One region of the Lactococcus muris genome, then DNA from elsewhere that is predicted to be linked to it. Evidence: a T-box and tRNA genes for the amino acid it is inferred to sense, from the RefSeq annotation. Region 1 holds a T-box; the other holds one or more tRNA genes.

Region 1 (7,744 bases):
GAAACGCGCTGTCTTGTAATTCTAATTGTTTTTTGAAATCGAGGATTTTTGTGCTGTTTGACATAAATATCTCCCTTTCTTCTTCATTCTCGTTTTTTTAAACCAATTCATCAGCCTTGAAAAGCTGTGAAAGTTCATTGTTTTCAATTGTTCCAAAATATTGTCCTTCTTTATTCTTTTCTAGAACCTTAAGTACAGCATCTGGATTAAACGGAAGACCTATAAAGTCTTGTTTGATGTCACGCCAATCGCGGACACCCAAGAAATCCCCCAAGAAATTAATATCAGTAATCAGACCATTATTGACATCAACTTGGATATCAATTGATCCACCAGTAAATTTGGCGTGGTTATTGAAACTGAACTTAGGACTTTCACCGTAATTCCAATCCCAAGTCGAAAATTGCTCATCACGTGCAGCTTTTATACCCGCCAGCTGTTCATCATTCAGAACATATTCGCCATCCTTACCCTGATTGGTTAAGTAATATTTGAGTGCATCAATAAAAGTATCTAAATTCAAATCAGGTGCAAAGTCCTTGATATTTCCGACACGTGCGCGTACAGATTTAGCAGCCTTAGAGACAAACTTTTCATCAGAGACATTGAGTGAACGAATCATCGCCTCCACGTCAGTATCCCAGAGCAAAGTACCATGATGCATAAGGTAACCACCGGCGTAACGCTGTGCATTACCAGAAACTTTCTTTCCAGCAATTTCAAGATCATTTCTTCCAGTAATTTCAGCTTCAATACCAAGAGAACGAAGCGCATCATACATGGGTTTCACGAATTGATGAAAGTTAACTTGGGCTGAACTGGCTACAGGGACAAAAAATGTAAAACAAATATTTCCCTCGTCATGATAGACAGCACCGCCACCAGATACGCGCCGTACAACTTGCACATCATGTTGATCAATATAATCTTGATTTATCTCAGCAAAAGTATTTTGGTTACGTCCGACGATAACAGCACGCTTGTTTTGCCAAAGGGCAAAAACAGGCTCCTCTGCCTTCAGATTATTTAATAACCAAGAATCCATCGCAATGTTGGTATAGGCATCCTGCCCGAGATAATTAATATATTGCATAGATTCTCCTTTCATTAGAAATATATGTCAAATGTATTTCCCATTTAACACATACAAACTCATTATATCCCTTGTGAAATAGAAAGTAAAGGAAAATGACTCCGCTATCATAAGCGACTATTGTACAATTTTATGATAAAGTTTGTGAATTTTTTCTGGATATAAAAAACATGCGTAGAGCATGTTTACAATGAGAGGAGTTTTATCTTACTTTTGACTGATTTTTCGAATTTTGAGCGCTTTTTCAGGAAAGTCTGTGAAAATTCCAGATATGTTATGCTGAAAAGCTGAGTACATGTCTTTTTCTGAATGAATTCCCCAAAGCCGAATCGGTTTACTGCCCGGTGCTAATAGTTTCTTATGTCTAAAAACATAATTTTTTTTCAAATGAAGGCTTGTGATAAAGCTTCCTACTACGGAGAGATCCACTCTTTGAAAAGTTTTTCCTGCAAGATAGGCGATTTCGTCTTTAATGCCTAGTGCGTGTAAGTTGCGAAGTGTGTTTACATTAAAAGAAGAGTAGATGACTTTAAAGGGAAAAGTTTGAGTGTTCATCAAAGTAAAGAGCTGTTTTTCAATACCAGGATAATTTATGATATCGGTCTTAATCTCTATGTTCAGATAACCTGCAAAGTTTTCCTTTAGCAGCAAATTCAGAACTTCTTCTAAAGTGGGTATTTTTTCTTTGTAGAAAGCCTTGTCAAACCAAGAGCCAGCATCGAGTTGTTTTAATTGGGCTAGGGTCATATCACAAACACGGCCTCTTCCAGAAGTTGTTCGATTAACTTTTTCGTCATGAATGACGACCAGATGATTATCTTTAGACAGGTGGACATCGAGTTCGATACCGTCTGAGTTTACATGCAGAGCTTCCTGAAAAGCTGCCAAAGTGTTTTCAGGTCGATTACATTTTGAACCTCTATGGGCAAAGATAAGACACGTGCCCTGAGGAGGAGAGTTTTTTTCAAAATTCACAGTTAAAACATCTGCCTTTCTAGCTATCATATTCTTCCTCAATAGCAGTGACAAAATCACGCATAATTTTATCTCTCTTCTGGGCTAATTTTTTAGCATGCGCTGTATTCAATAAATCTTTGAGCAGAAAGAGCTTTTCGTAAAAATGATTGAGCGTTGTCCCTTCACTTTGATGATAGTTGCTTTTACTAGAAAAATGTTGAGGTTTTATGGTGGGGTCATATAAGGTGCGACCTTTGGACCAGCCATATTCTAAAGTCCGCACAATGCCCCAAGCGCCCATCGCATCAATGCGGTCGGCATCTTGGACGATTTGACCATTGATGTCGAGTTCTTTTTTCTCTAAAAGATTGGCAGAATAACTCATATTATCAATGATGTAAAAGATTTTATCCTGTTTCTCTTTAGAAAAATCTAAGGAGGTTAAGAAGGCTGCAACCTCTTGTTTTTGTTGGGCGACATCGGAGCAGATCTTTTCATCATAGGTATCGTGCAGGTAAGCAGCAGCAATAACTAAATCAGAATCTGCAAGGGGTTCCGTAGCAAGGATTTGTTTTGCGAGCTTGACAACACGACTGACGTGATCAAAGCCATGTCCGTCATAGTTGTTCTCATAGATTTTTTTGGCAAAGGCAGCAATTTTTTCTTGAGTTGTCATAAGTTTTTGTGTTCTTTTATTTGGCATCAAAGTAGTTAAGGCCCATCGCTGATTTTACTTCAGATAAGGTATTTGCAGCAACAGCACGTGCTTTTTCAGAGCCATCTTTAAGCATGTCATAAACAGCCCCCATGTCTTTAGCGAATTCGATGCGGCGTTCACGAATTGGAGAGAGTTCACGGTCGAGAATGTCTAATAAATAGCGTTTAGTTTTTACGTCTCCTAAGCCGCCCGCTTGATAATGCTCTTTCATCTCAGCGATAGTAGTAGCGTCTTCCTCACGTCCAAAGACATCAAGATAATGGAAGACCATATTGCCCTCAATTTTACCTGGATCCTCAACCTTGATATGGTCGGGATCTGTATACATGCTCATCACTTTCTTTTTAAGCGTATCCATATCATCAGCCAGATATATGCCATTACCAAGCGATTTAGACATTTTTGCATTCCCGTCAAGGCCAGGAAGACGTCCTGCCGATTCATTTTCTGGATAAAGTCCTTCAGGTTCAACCAAGACATCACAGTTGTATGCATTATTGAAAGAGCGTACAATTTCGCGACATTGTTCAATCATTGGTTTCTGGTCGTTCCCTACAGGAACCAGATTGGCTTTAAAGGCTGTAATATCTGCGGCTTGAGCGATAGGATAAACTAAGAAACCGGCAGGAATGGATTCGCCAAAGGCTTTTTGCGCAATTTCTGTTTTAACGGTAGGGTTACGTTCAAGTCGTGCTAGGGAAACCAAATTCATGTAATACATTGAAAGTTCAGCCAGTTCAGGAATTTGGGACTGGATAAAAATGGTTGATTTTTCTGGATCGAGACCAGCAGCCAAATAATCTAAAGCCACGTCTCCAACAGATTGGATAATTTTTTCAGGTTCCTTGGCATGGTCGGTGAGAGCTTGTTGGTCGGCAAGGAAAACAAACATGTTATATTTTCCTGTGTTTTGTAGTAGCACACGATTTTTAAGTGAGCCAACATAATGTCCGATATGGAGTTTGCCCGTAGGACGATCGCCAGTTAGGATTGTAGGTTTATTCATGATAGTTCTCTCCTTTTTGAGGTACAAATTTTTGTAACAAAAACGCCCGTAAAGCATTGTAAAAATACTTTACGGGCGTTATCACGCGGTACCACCGTAATTCGAAATTCTTTAAGAATTTCCTCGAGCTCGTCATAGAAACGAGTGCTTTGTTAACGGGAGCAGCCGTGATTTATATTGCTTAAAATCATTTTGTTATTATCAGTCCATTCACTTTTCTGAAAACACTGGCTTGCACTACCGCCAACTTCCTAAAGAATTCTTTGAAAAGTTACTCTTCTGATAGTTCAAATTCTACATTTATTTTCACATAATGTCAAATATGTCTGAGTCCAATCTCTTGAAAAGGCCATAATAAAATCCTATACTTGGGCTATAGGCTATCCAACTATTTATAATATGAAAAGGAGAAATATATGGCAAATGTATCCACAGCATCCGCACAATGGCAAGGGGATTTAGAAAATGGTTCAGGTACCATCAGTCTAGACTCTTCACAGGTATTTACTGATACGCCCTATAATTTTGAAGCGCGTGCAGAGCATTCAGCATCCATAACAACACCTGAAGAACTTCTGGGTGCAGCTCATGCCGCTTGTTTTAGCATGGCATTCTCATTGCTTTTAAGCGAAAAAGGTTACAAAGTCGATAACATTTACACCCAAGCAGATGTGACCTTTGCGGTAACAGCAGACGGTCCTGCAATTACAAAGATTCATCTGAAAAACCAATCGAAAATTGCTGGGATTTCTGATGACGAATTTCAAAAGTTAGCAAAAGAAATCGAAGCAACATGTCCGGTTTCTAAAGCTTTGATTTCAGTTCCTATCGAGTTGGAAGCAGAATTGCTCTCCTAGTTTAGAGTGACCAACTGCAGGTAAGATAGGAAACGGCAGATAAAAAAGGAGTTTTGCACCGTTGTCAGAGAGTTAGAAATATGTTGCAGACTGTCAATCAAGTGTTAACCTAATTTACAGTAAGTACTTCATAAAGAAGTGACAGATAAATTGTAATTAAAAGTACTAGTAATAGTGCTTTTTTATTTTTGTGTACCGAATTTAAGAGCATAAGGAGGCTTTTGGAGATAAAATCAGACTGTTTCCTTAATATTCATAAGAGGACTTCTCAATATTTTTTCGATATTTATAGTAGAATAGAGAGAGGAATTTCGCAAACCACACCATAAAAAAAGAAAAGTAAACTTTTTAAAGGTTTACGCCCTAGAGATGAGGGAGGTGCACGTATGCAAAAAATGAAAACAAACAAAAACGAAGTGCTTAAAGAGTTGGCACAGTTGAAGCGTGACGAGCTTTTTGAACGTTTAAACACGAGCTTTACGGGTTTGAACGCTGAACAGGCTGAGGAACGTTTAGACGAATATGGACCGAACGTGGTTGCGAGTCAGCAACCCATTCCCTGGTATATCATACTGCTTCATGCTTTTAAAAATCCTTTTGTTCTTGTCCTTGCTTTTTTAGCAGCTGTTTCGGCATTGACAGGAGATATGGAGGGGGCACTTTATATGTTGCTCATGATTACCGTATCTGCTGGTGTAAGTTTTGTGCAGGAATACAAATCACAAAAGGCTTCAATTGCTCTGCGTGAGATGATTGAGAACACTACAAATGTTAAGCGCGGAGCGGAGAGTTTTGAAATCCCCATGGATGAAGTTGTCCCAGGAGATATCATTCAGCTTCAAACGGGAGATATGATTCCAGCGGATGCTATTCTTCTCTCACACCGTGACCTCTTTATCAATCAAGCCTCTTTAACCGGTGAATCTTTCCCTGTGGAGAAGCGTTTACCCGAAGATTTAGATGAAGACGAGCAAATTGACTGGAAAGTAATCTCTGCGCTTGATGCGCCCAATGTTCTCTTTATGGGGACCGATGTCTTATCAGGAAATGGAGAGATTTTAATCGTTAAAACTGGTGCTTCAACTATGTTTGGCGATATTGCCAGTAAGGCAACTACTACAAAGGTTGAATCATCCTTTGATAAAGGTTTGAGCCGTGTGAGCCGCATGCTTTTGACCATGGTTGCTATCATGTTTCCTATCGTATTAATTTTGAACTGGGTAACTAAGGGAGATTTTGAAACATCATTCTTCTTTGCAATCGCTGTAGCTGTCGGTCTTACACCCGAAATGCTGCCAATGATTGTCAATGCCAACTTGGCTAAAGGCGCAGTAGCACTCAGTAAAGAAAAAGTTATTGTCAAAAATTTATCGGCTATTCAAAATCTCGGCTCAATGGATATCCTCTGTACAGACAAGACAGGTACGATTACAGAAGACCGTGTCGTCATGGTTGAATATGTAAACTCACGTGGCAATAAGGCAGATGAAGTATTAAATTCAGCCTTTATCAATTCTAACTTCCAAACTGGCTGGAAAAATCTGATGGACGTTGCTGTGATTGACTATTTCAAAAAACTAGGACGCGAATTTCCCGATGAAAATATTACAAAAGTTGATGAGATACCTTTTGATTTCTCACGCCGTCTTTTGTCTGTCGTTGTGAAAACTGACAATAAAAACTTGATGGTCACAAAAGGCGCAGTTGAGGAGATGCAAGCCATCTGTACGCATGTGATGGAAGACGGGAAACGTGTTGAAATTACGGAAGAGCGTTTAGCAGAGATGAAAGAAGTTAACCGTGAAATGAATATGCAAGGCATGCGTGTTCTCACCATTGCGGAGCGAATCATTTCAGATGAAGAACTCGAAGATTTTGATGCTGCCAGTGAGCGTGATATGACCCTTGTCGGTTTTATCGGTTTCCTTGATCCAGCCAAAGAATCTGCAGCAAAAGCAATCCATAGTTTACAAAATCACGGTGTAACTGTAAAAGTGTTGACAGGTGATAACGCCATTGTCGCGCAAAAGGTTTGTGAAGATGTTGGAATTCCAGTTGACCGTTATTGTATCGGAAGTGAGATTGATCTTATGGATGATGAGGAACTGTTCAACACGGCTATGGAAGTGCATCTTTTTGCAAAATTAAATCCAATGCAAAAAGCACGTATTATTGAGCTTATCCGTAAGGTTCATACTGTCGGCTTTATGGGAGATGGAATAAATGACGCCCCAAGTTTACGTGCGGCAGATATCGGGATTTCAGTTGACACTGCAGCCGACATCACTAAAGATGCCTCAAATATTATCCTACTCGAGAAAAGTTTACAGGTCTTGGAAACTGGTGTAACTGAAGGACGTAAAGTCTTTACAAACATGATGAAGTATATTCGTATCACTTTGTCTTCAAACTTTGGGAATGTCTTTTCCGTTTTGGTGGCCAGCGCCTTTTTGCCTTTCTTGCCCATGCTCAGTTTACAAATCTTAACTTTGAATCTGATTTATGACATGAGTCAACTTTCAATCCCTTGGGATAATGTTGACGAAGAAGACATTGCTCGTCCAGTGAAATGGCAAACTAAAGGTCTTGCCCGTTTTGCATTTATTGTTGGACCCGTGTCTTCTATCTTTGACATCATCACTTTCCTTGTATTGTGGTATGTCTTTGGCTTTAATACAGTTGCCCATGCTAACCTTTTCCAAGCAGGTTGGTTCGCAGTTAGCTTAGGCACACAAGCTTTGGCTTTCCATATCTTGCGTACCAAAAAAGTCCCCTTCTTACAAAGTAAGCCTTCGTTGCCGGTTATCCTTTCCACAATTGGCGCATTCGTCGTTGGCTTTACATTGATTTTAAGTTCATATGGATCAATTATTGATTTGGCACACTTGCCTGTTCAATTCTTCTTCTACTGGTTCATCATTATCCTTGCTTACCTCTTGTCTTTACAGATTGTCAAAAATTTATATTATAAGAGCTACAACTAGCAAAAGAGGCTAGGAAAAAAGTCCAAAATAATGGAAAATCGCTCAATCACGGTCATTAAGAATGTCGTGGTTGAGCGATTTTGATTTTTTAGTTTTGGACCTTTGTCCCAGACTCTTTTATTATTCTTT
Region 2 (7,744 bases), on a different contig from region 1:
AATTAACAATCGGATCACCAAGCAGCCAAGAAACGTTTTCGAAATCCTCACTCGAAATTCTGTTAATCAAACCATCGATTCTATCTTGATTTAATTCAGGAATTTGAGCTTTTAAACGAAGCTCTGCTAATTGATTCAATTGTGTTTGGACATCTGCAGAAAAACCAGAAATCAACTCATGATTTTTACTCAGTGTGTCATTCAATATTCGCTCAGCAATATTATAGTACATCTTACCGTCTGGAAGTATATCTGGACCAAGATTTTCTCGAAAAACATCCGTCAATATTTGACTAATTTCCACCGCAAAATCATGAGCATCAAGATAGCTCACATTTCCCTCCTGCAATAACTGAAAGGCTTTTTTAAGTTTTATACTTTTGGAAGTCCGAACATCAAATTCAGCGTTAATGGCATCCAAAAGTCCTGGAACTATATCTTCCATGCTATACCTCCGCCTCATCTACCGCTTGAGCTAGTGGCGTAGCTGAAGCAACTGGAACGACTGGTGCTTTTCCTCCGACAATCCCAGTCAAGTCCTGGATCGTTTCCGCAGTCATGAAACCTGGTATGGCTTGATTGAGCTTAATGGCTCCATCGCCAATAATTGACAAGGTGCTGGCGTCTGGTTCAAACATCGGTTCCCACTTGACTTTTGTATTTGAGAACTGGCTGCGCAAATATGGGAAATCATCTCGCAAGCAAGCCGCTACATAAGCCACATTTAAGAAACCAGACCCAAGGCTGCGCTGTGCTTTTTTCCCAGCAAGGATTAAGTTTGCATGACTAGCCTTGATAGCCTCTGCAGAGGAAGGATTATCAGACACAAAGCCCAAGTCATCCATAGTCAAGCCCATTTCTCCCGCAAAACCAGCCGCAGCCGTTTTAAGCTGTTCAGTAAATGGAGTCATGCTTGATGTTGTAAACTGCCCAAGTGTTGGCTTGTCGCCGTCTTCGTCCTTGGTGAATTCCAGCATACTTGAAACAGTCGCTTTCCATTTATCCATAGGGTCAGAATCAGCAGAAGTCCCCACCGCGTATTTTTGCGGGAAGGAGTAAAACTCAGCAGTCACATCTGCACGCTCCAGCGTTCGCTTGGCGTATCTCTGATAATACATGCCTGCCCGCGTAATCCTTGACCTTCCAAATGGTCGAACTGCATCAGGACGGTGGATAATTGGCACTAAGAGCGGATGTCCAGCATTGTGGTAGCTTGAAAAATCCTTCGATTTATCCGCATGATAATAATCCGTCCGGTTAGGCAAGAAATGCGCTTCAAGAATCGGGCTATTATGCTCATCTCGTTCAAGTACCGCATAACCTTCCGTCAAAAGCCCAGTTATTGGGTCGATAACCCCCGTAGCGTTGCTGGCTTCGATGACCTGCAAGCGCACCTCGCCATTATCTCCTTTTGAAATATAAGTGAAGCTGCACGATGCAATCAGAGTCGACAAAATGGCGCTGTCTGAAAAAACGTCAGGGTTATTTGCCTGAAAAATCTCATTTACTTCAAAACCATCATTGGCGAACTCTCGGAAAATAAGACGGTCTGCCAGAGTGTCCACTCCTTTAGCCGTCCAGCCCAGAACTGCGCGAAATCGTGCCCTCATTTCTGGCGGGATTGTGATTCCAACCGTCATGTCATGGTGTTTCATCGCATATTGCTTATATCGCATATCTACCCGCGATTTATGAGCAGACAGCTTTGTTTTCAGGTAACTCATGCCTTTTCCGGCCATTTATTCAACTCCTTTCAGTTGTCGCGCGAGAAAAAATGTACAGTGACGGCGTGAAGCTCGGGCTGAGCCCAGGGGAGGGGGATACGCCCCCTAATTTTTCCGCTGTCGCATTTTAAATCTCTCCTAATATTTTTATCCAGAAATACCTAAGACACGTAAGAAGCCCAATCACGGCTCTGTGGAAGGTTCCTGTTGCCAATTACCTTAGGTTCTTCCTTCTTCACGTTGAATAACTTGTCAGACTTCTGTCTGTTGCATGTCCAGTGAGCCAGCTGCAAGTTCTCCATGCTTGATGGATGTCCGCCTTTGTTGATTGGAACAACGTGATCAACAACTGGACTCAATGGATGTGGTGCCTTGAGTTTCTTATCAATGGGCTTGCCACATATCCCGCAAGTGTTCTGTGTCTTAAGCAGTCGCTTCTTGTTCTTGTCAAAGCCTACCCGGTGGGCTCCTGTTCGGTCAGCTCTTAAAGTCATGTCCCCTCCTTCAATATCAAAATACAAAAAGCCGCCATTTCTGACAGCTTTATCTATATAATATTCTTATGCAATAACAAGCATAGCAATTAACCCTATAGTAATAAGTAAAAGTAAAGCAAATTGCAAATTTTCAATTAGGCTTAACTTTTTAAGTGACGAATTTATGTTATTTGAACTATTATTCAATACATCATTGTTACTCGAATACTCTAATTCTTTCAAACTTTTATCTATATTTTTTATGCCTTCCATACTTTTTTTGAAACTTATTGAAGAAAAATGAATACCTTTTATAAGATTAAAAATTAAAATTAAAACAACATACGCTATGGCTGAACTAATGAGAATGAACTGGTTATTACTACCAATTTTAACCACAAAACTAGATAAAACTGTTGCAACTATTATAAGTATTTGCTTGGAAAATTCATCAACTTTACTATCAATACTTTTATCTACGACTTGATTTAACGTTGATGCTTGTTTAGCCAAAGAGGTTTTTAATCTAATAAAATCTTCCATCTTTTCATTAATAAAAAGAGAATAGTTAGATTTTAATGTCTGTAAAATTCTATCCCAATTGATATTTCTAATCTCAGTATCGCTTAACACTTTACTAAGTATAGTTCTGAATATTTTTAGCTTATCATCATATCTATACTCATCATCAAAAATATATTTAATGATTGAATATATATTGCTGTTATCAGGAGTATCTGGAAGTTTTTCCTTTGAGAAATTCAAAGTTTTGTTATCAGTTAAACTTATCAGATAATCATCACCAATTCTTTTCTCAGCAATTAAATCAATAAATGCCTCAAATATTTCTCTGGAGAACTTCTCCTGTATATTCATAGGAATTAAATCCGGAAGGACTAGTGACTTTTTTTCTGAATAATGTTTATCTTTAAAGAAAGCAGCCCAATTTGTTTTTAATTTAAGTGAGTATTTTTCACTATTATTAATTAAATTTAATAAAATTTCATTATTTATTTTTCTGATATCTTTGAGTTTAAATTTCTTGACCACTTCTCGAAAAATTTCGTTTATATTTTTTTCTTTTATAATATTAATTTGTGTAGTATGGCATAAATCGTATGTTATAACAATTTTAATATCTGCCTCCGTAAAATTAATCTGTTGAAAACTATCCTTCGTGCCTAACTCAACTTCATCAACTTCCACTTTAATTTTATCGTTTAAATCTTCAATAGTCTTTATAAAATAATTTTTATCTTCTGGTAAACTACTAAACTCAATAATTTGTTTCACTAACAAGTTTTCAATTAAGTTGAAACGTTCTATTATATCTGAATGCTTTGAAGAAAAATCAATAATATTATGATATAGGTCTCTCATTATTCATTTCTCCTCTCTAATCCAAGTTATATTGTCTTTTCTAATTTTATTGCATCTCTTTTTACTTCTACTATTATATATGGTTCATCTTTTTTTTCAAGGTTTTTAATTTTTACATCCCCTTCTTCTATGCTCTTTTCTGAGATAACCAAATTAATATTTTTCCCTCCTTTCAAATCTTTAATAATGTTTTTCGAGAATCGACTGGATTCTGCAGTAAAAGAATAAGTAATTGCTGAACTTTGTTTTTTAGCTTCTCTAAAAACTTGCAAACTCAAATCGTCCACATCAATACTATCTTTTTCTAGTTTATCTTCGGATAGAAATTTAGTTTTTAGAGTATGAGTTATACTATCAAAATTTGAATCTCTGCGTGTTGAGAACATATTTCTTATCTCATTTTGTATGTCCTTCTTTTTGAAGTCTGGCAAAAGATACTTACTTAAGACCTTTGGGAATGCCCTAAGCAGAATCTTAGTAACTTCTGTCGGTTTATCCGGGATAATTTCACTATTTAAAAAATCCATAAAATGATTAGTGATATCTGGAGTTTGACGATCAATAACAACTGCATGTCGTATACTCATTTCATCATCACCGACAGTAGTTTCTTGTTCTTTTTTAAAAGTCAAACTTTCTCTTTCAAATACAATTGCTGCTTTTTTTAATTTTGCTCCAGAATCAGGTAACAAATCATTTATTATAGATAAAATATCACCGCTAAGTTGAAGCCCCTTTTTAGCTTCCATTGTGAGTACTCCAAGACATTTTTCCCCTTCATAACTTGAGTCAAATATAATAAGTAGAAAATCTTTTTTCTGTGCTTGAGCCAATTTATTATAAAAACGAGTATTTAAAAGCTTTGATTTTTGATCAAACTTATCATAAGAATCAAATATTCCCTCAAAATATTGCAAAAAAGGAGAATCTATTTTTTTAAACCTACTATTTCTTGTTCTTTTTGATTCTAAAATATCTTTAACATGTTTATTAAAAAATTTTTGAATTTCTTCTGTTAAAGCTCCACTTTCAGCAGTATAGATTTTCCCTGCACTAGGCTTCATACCTGATTCAGTAATTTTATAATGAAAAATCCTTAAGTATTCCAATGTTTAGGTTCCTCCATAATAATACATTAACCCTTATATTATAGCACTAATAATAAAAATATAAAAATACCTGTATTTTTAATTGTTAGATGTTTAAATATATTCTACAGTTAATTGAAAAAATTCAAAAAATTATTATTTAAAGGAATAATCATATCAAAAAAATCTCAGTAAATACCTGCTACAGATTATGCTGGAATCGAACCAGCGCTAACAGTTTTGGAGACTGCTGTACTACCACTATACGAATAACCCTTAATTGTGCGGTTTTTCTCCAACCACAATAACACTCTCATTATTAAGCGACTGACTCAATAGGCTCTACTTAAAGGAGCAACTCTCTAAGCTCCTATTGCTTCTCTTTTAACGTCAGGGCTGAGAACGAAACTCACCAACTTTCACATGATACAGATTTAATATGTTAGCAATATAATCTGTTAGGTTGCCTTATGCTACTCGTACTAAGCGCTTTTCTTATACCAGAATTTCTTCTGTTCACGGCAAATCGGATTGTTTTGCAATTACTAAGGTTTTGAAGAAGATTGCAAACTCCTACCACTAACTTAGCCGAACGACCAGTTACTATTTCCTGCGCCGTCCAATTCTATCCAACGAAAAGACCTATGCTCTATGATTATGTTATTGTGGCACGCCTCCATTTTCACACTAGCTTTTACTAGTTCCTCTATCTCTCACGAGCTTTGGATGACTTTCCAGCAGGGCTATCACCATGCCTCATGTTAGCTACTTTAGGTACTTCCACAAGTACCAAAGAAGGCTCTCGGACAAGTATCACCTTGCTTCAACCGAGATGCACAAATGGGAACTTCAGGAATTGAACCTGAGACACATAGAACTTCAATCTACTGCTCTACCAACTGAGCTAAGTTCCCAAATGCTGGTTTTATCGTCCAGCAACGTCTCGCTACGTAAAGTAGCTCCTAACAGCTATGAACAATGTCAGCACTCTTTACTCAACCGAACTTTTTCATGTGTCTTTGCTTATTTGTTCATGATACAAGTATATCACTGAAAACATGGTCTGTTGTCCACATTATGTGCTATTTTTGTCCAACGGATGTGCAAGCATTATGGCTCCAATCCCGACCATCTTATAATCTCTGCTTTTAGCTCTACATAGCGATTATGAACTGTGCTTCGACTCATTCGCATTTCTTGCTCAATTTCCCATTGTTGCATATTCTTTTTCCAGCGGAGTTCACAGATCATCTTGGCATCTGGGTAAGAATGATACCATGCTTCAATCTGGTTCTTCTGATACTTTAGATTGATTATTTCTGGGTCATTCTCAATCTGCTCCTTAAGTAAAATAGCGCGCTCTTGTTCAGATACACCGCTATATGCAGTGCGAATTCCGAGATTATCAATCTTTGATTTATACCTGTATCTATTTTCAATAGCTTCAATACGCTTGTCAATAAACCCGTTCACATAATCACGAATAAGTCGATCTATTTTGTCAATCTTAGCCATTATTAACACCTCCAAAAATGATATAATAGTGTTAGTAACATAGTATTTGTCAAGCCCGTCGCCAGCGGGCTATTTTTAATGTAATAAATTGTCTAAATTTCCTGTTAACATTGCAACAATCACAATTGCACTTAAGCAAATAAGAACCAGTATAAGAACTATTTCATTACCATGTAAGTTTTTCATCCTACTACCTCTGTTTAATCGCATATCATCCCTCCTTACCTAACAGCAGCCTGCATCTTGAAAAATGTAAATACGTTCTTCTGTTTCAGTTGTTTCAAAAACCGCACTTGGTTCTGGCAACTCTCTCAGCACAGGGTACTTACTATATTCAGATTCCTCATCATTAAGCTCTTTAACTTTTCGCATATATACATCTAGAGCATCACGTCCTACGACAACCAAGCCGCCGCCGTCATGATAGTAATCTGTTAACCCTTCAATATATTCAAAAATATAAACTTTCATTCCTCAACCTCCACAAGCTCAACACCTAGCGCCTTGCTTGCGAGATAGGCAACTGCTAAAGCATTAGCATTTTCAGTTTGTCTATCCCAAAGAAGCAACCGTTTGTGTTCTTTCTCGCTAAAATGCATTCTTGAAAGATTATATATGCTCGAAATACCAACGTCTTTCGGATAAAGTTTTTCGAATCCAACATCCAACAATTCCGCAATTTTCTTCGGTATGCTGAGCTTGGGCTGATTATTTAACGTTGCTTTAGCGTAATCTTGAACATCAGACATTTCAAACGGTAAATCATAAATGAAAATCTGATCACATCCCCAATGATATTCACGACTTGCATTTGCTATTTTTTCTAAAGCTTCAGTTGCTGTTTTTGCTTTAAATTCCATTTTACTCATCTTCCTCTCCTATGTCTGCGAGTGCTTTTTTAATCCATTGTTTATATTTTTCTTTCATGCTTCCTCCGCCTTCTTCATATTGTTTTCTCCTCAAATTCATCTTTTCGTGCCACTTTCTTTGCAATCGTGATAGGCAACCCGTACCGATTCGCAAACATTTTGGCCTTTATTTTGAACTCAGGCAAAAGCATCCCTTTCACGTCCACGACTTTAACCAGTTGCCCAGCCTCATCATAGAAAGTAAAGTCCGGCTTGTAGGCAATCTCACGGTATGCCTTGCCATTCATTCGGAATTTCTCTTGCAAGACAAACTTTTCTTGCATCCGCATGTTCGGATTGTGCTTGTGCAGCTGATAATAAATGCTTTCCGCTTTGCTGTCGAATGTGATGTCATCAACAGTCACTTTCTTTGCGCCGTATTTATGCGCCATCCTTCGCCTCCTTATAGGTATCATCTAGCCAGTCCATGAGCATGAAAGTTTGCTTCATGGCCAGCGGGTGATTATTGTATTTTGTTGATAATTCACCAAGCGACATGATCACCCATGTCCAGAAATCTTCTTCAAAAAATCCGAGTTTGATCGCCTGTGAATTACACTTTTCAATCCATTCTTTTACGTCGCTGAAAAATTTTTCATAGTTCATAGTCGTTGCCTTGCCACCTTCCTGTGTTGGGGTCATAGACAATCAGC

What was found. The T-box of region 1 lies ahead of trpS (tryptophan--tRNA ligase). A T-box ahead of a tRNA ligase gene usually reads a tRNA of that ligase, here a tRNA-Trp.
Region 2: it has a tRNA-Trp gene. The T-box ahead of trpS (tryptophan--tRNA ligase) is inferred to sense a tRNA for this amino acid. The anticodon was not compared.

What each region holds. Positions count from the first base shown of each region.
Region 1 is NZ_BAAFQO010000013.1:44,388-52,131, forward strand. Features, by position in the region: gene ACGHCK_RS08555 (thiamine pyrophosphate-dependent dehydrogenase E1 component subunit alpha) at 1-64, opposite strand, end outside; gene ACGHCK_RS08560 (lipoate--protein ligase) at 98-1,093, opposite strand; gene ACGHCK_RS08565 (glycerophosphodiester phosphodiesterase) at 1,301-2,068, opposite strand; gene ACGHCK_RS08570 (HD domain-containing protein) at 2,088-2,726, opposite strand; gene trpS (tryptophan--tRNA ligase) at 2,743-3,774, opposite strand; T-box leader at 3,843-4,065, opposite strand; gene ACGHCK_RS08580 (OsmC family protein) at 4,191-4,631, shown strand; gene mgtA (magnesium-translocating P-type ATPase) at 5,018-7,615, shown strand; gene plsX (phosphate acyltransferase PlsX) at 7,736-7,744, opposite strand, start outside.
Region 2 is NZ_BAAFQO010000007.1:72,237-79,980, forward strand. Features, by position in the region: gene ACGHCK_RS05635 (hypothetical protein) at 1-445, opposite strand, end outside; gene ACGHCK_RS05640 (hypothetical protein) at 447-1,739, opposite strand; gene ACGHCK_RS05645 (HNH endonuclease) at 1,886-2,218, opposite strand; gene ACGHCK_RS05650 (hypothetical protein) at 2,285-3,580, opposite strand; gene ACGHCK_RS05655 (nucleoid-associated protein) at 3,607-4,689, opposite strand; tRNA gene ACGHCK_RS05660 (tRNA-Trp) at 4,874-4,944, opposite strand; tRNA gene ACGHCK_RS05665 (tRNA-Phe) at 5,510-5,582, opposite strand; gene ACGHCK_RS05670 (DUF722 domain-containing protein) at 5,779-6,183, opposite strand; gene ACGHCK_RS05675 (hypothetical protein) at 6,409-6,654, opposite strand; gene ACGHCK_RS05680 (hypothetical protein) at 6,651-7,043, opposite strand; gene ACGHCK_RS05685 (DUF1064 domain-containing protein) at 7,127-7,483, opposite strand; gene ACGHCK_RS05690 (hypothetical protein) at 7,473-7,697, opposite strand; gene ACGHCK_RS05695 (hypothetical protein) at 7,687-7,744, opposite strand, start outside.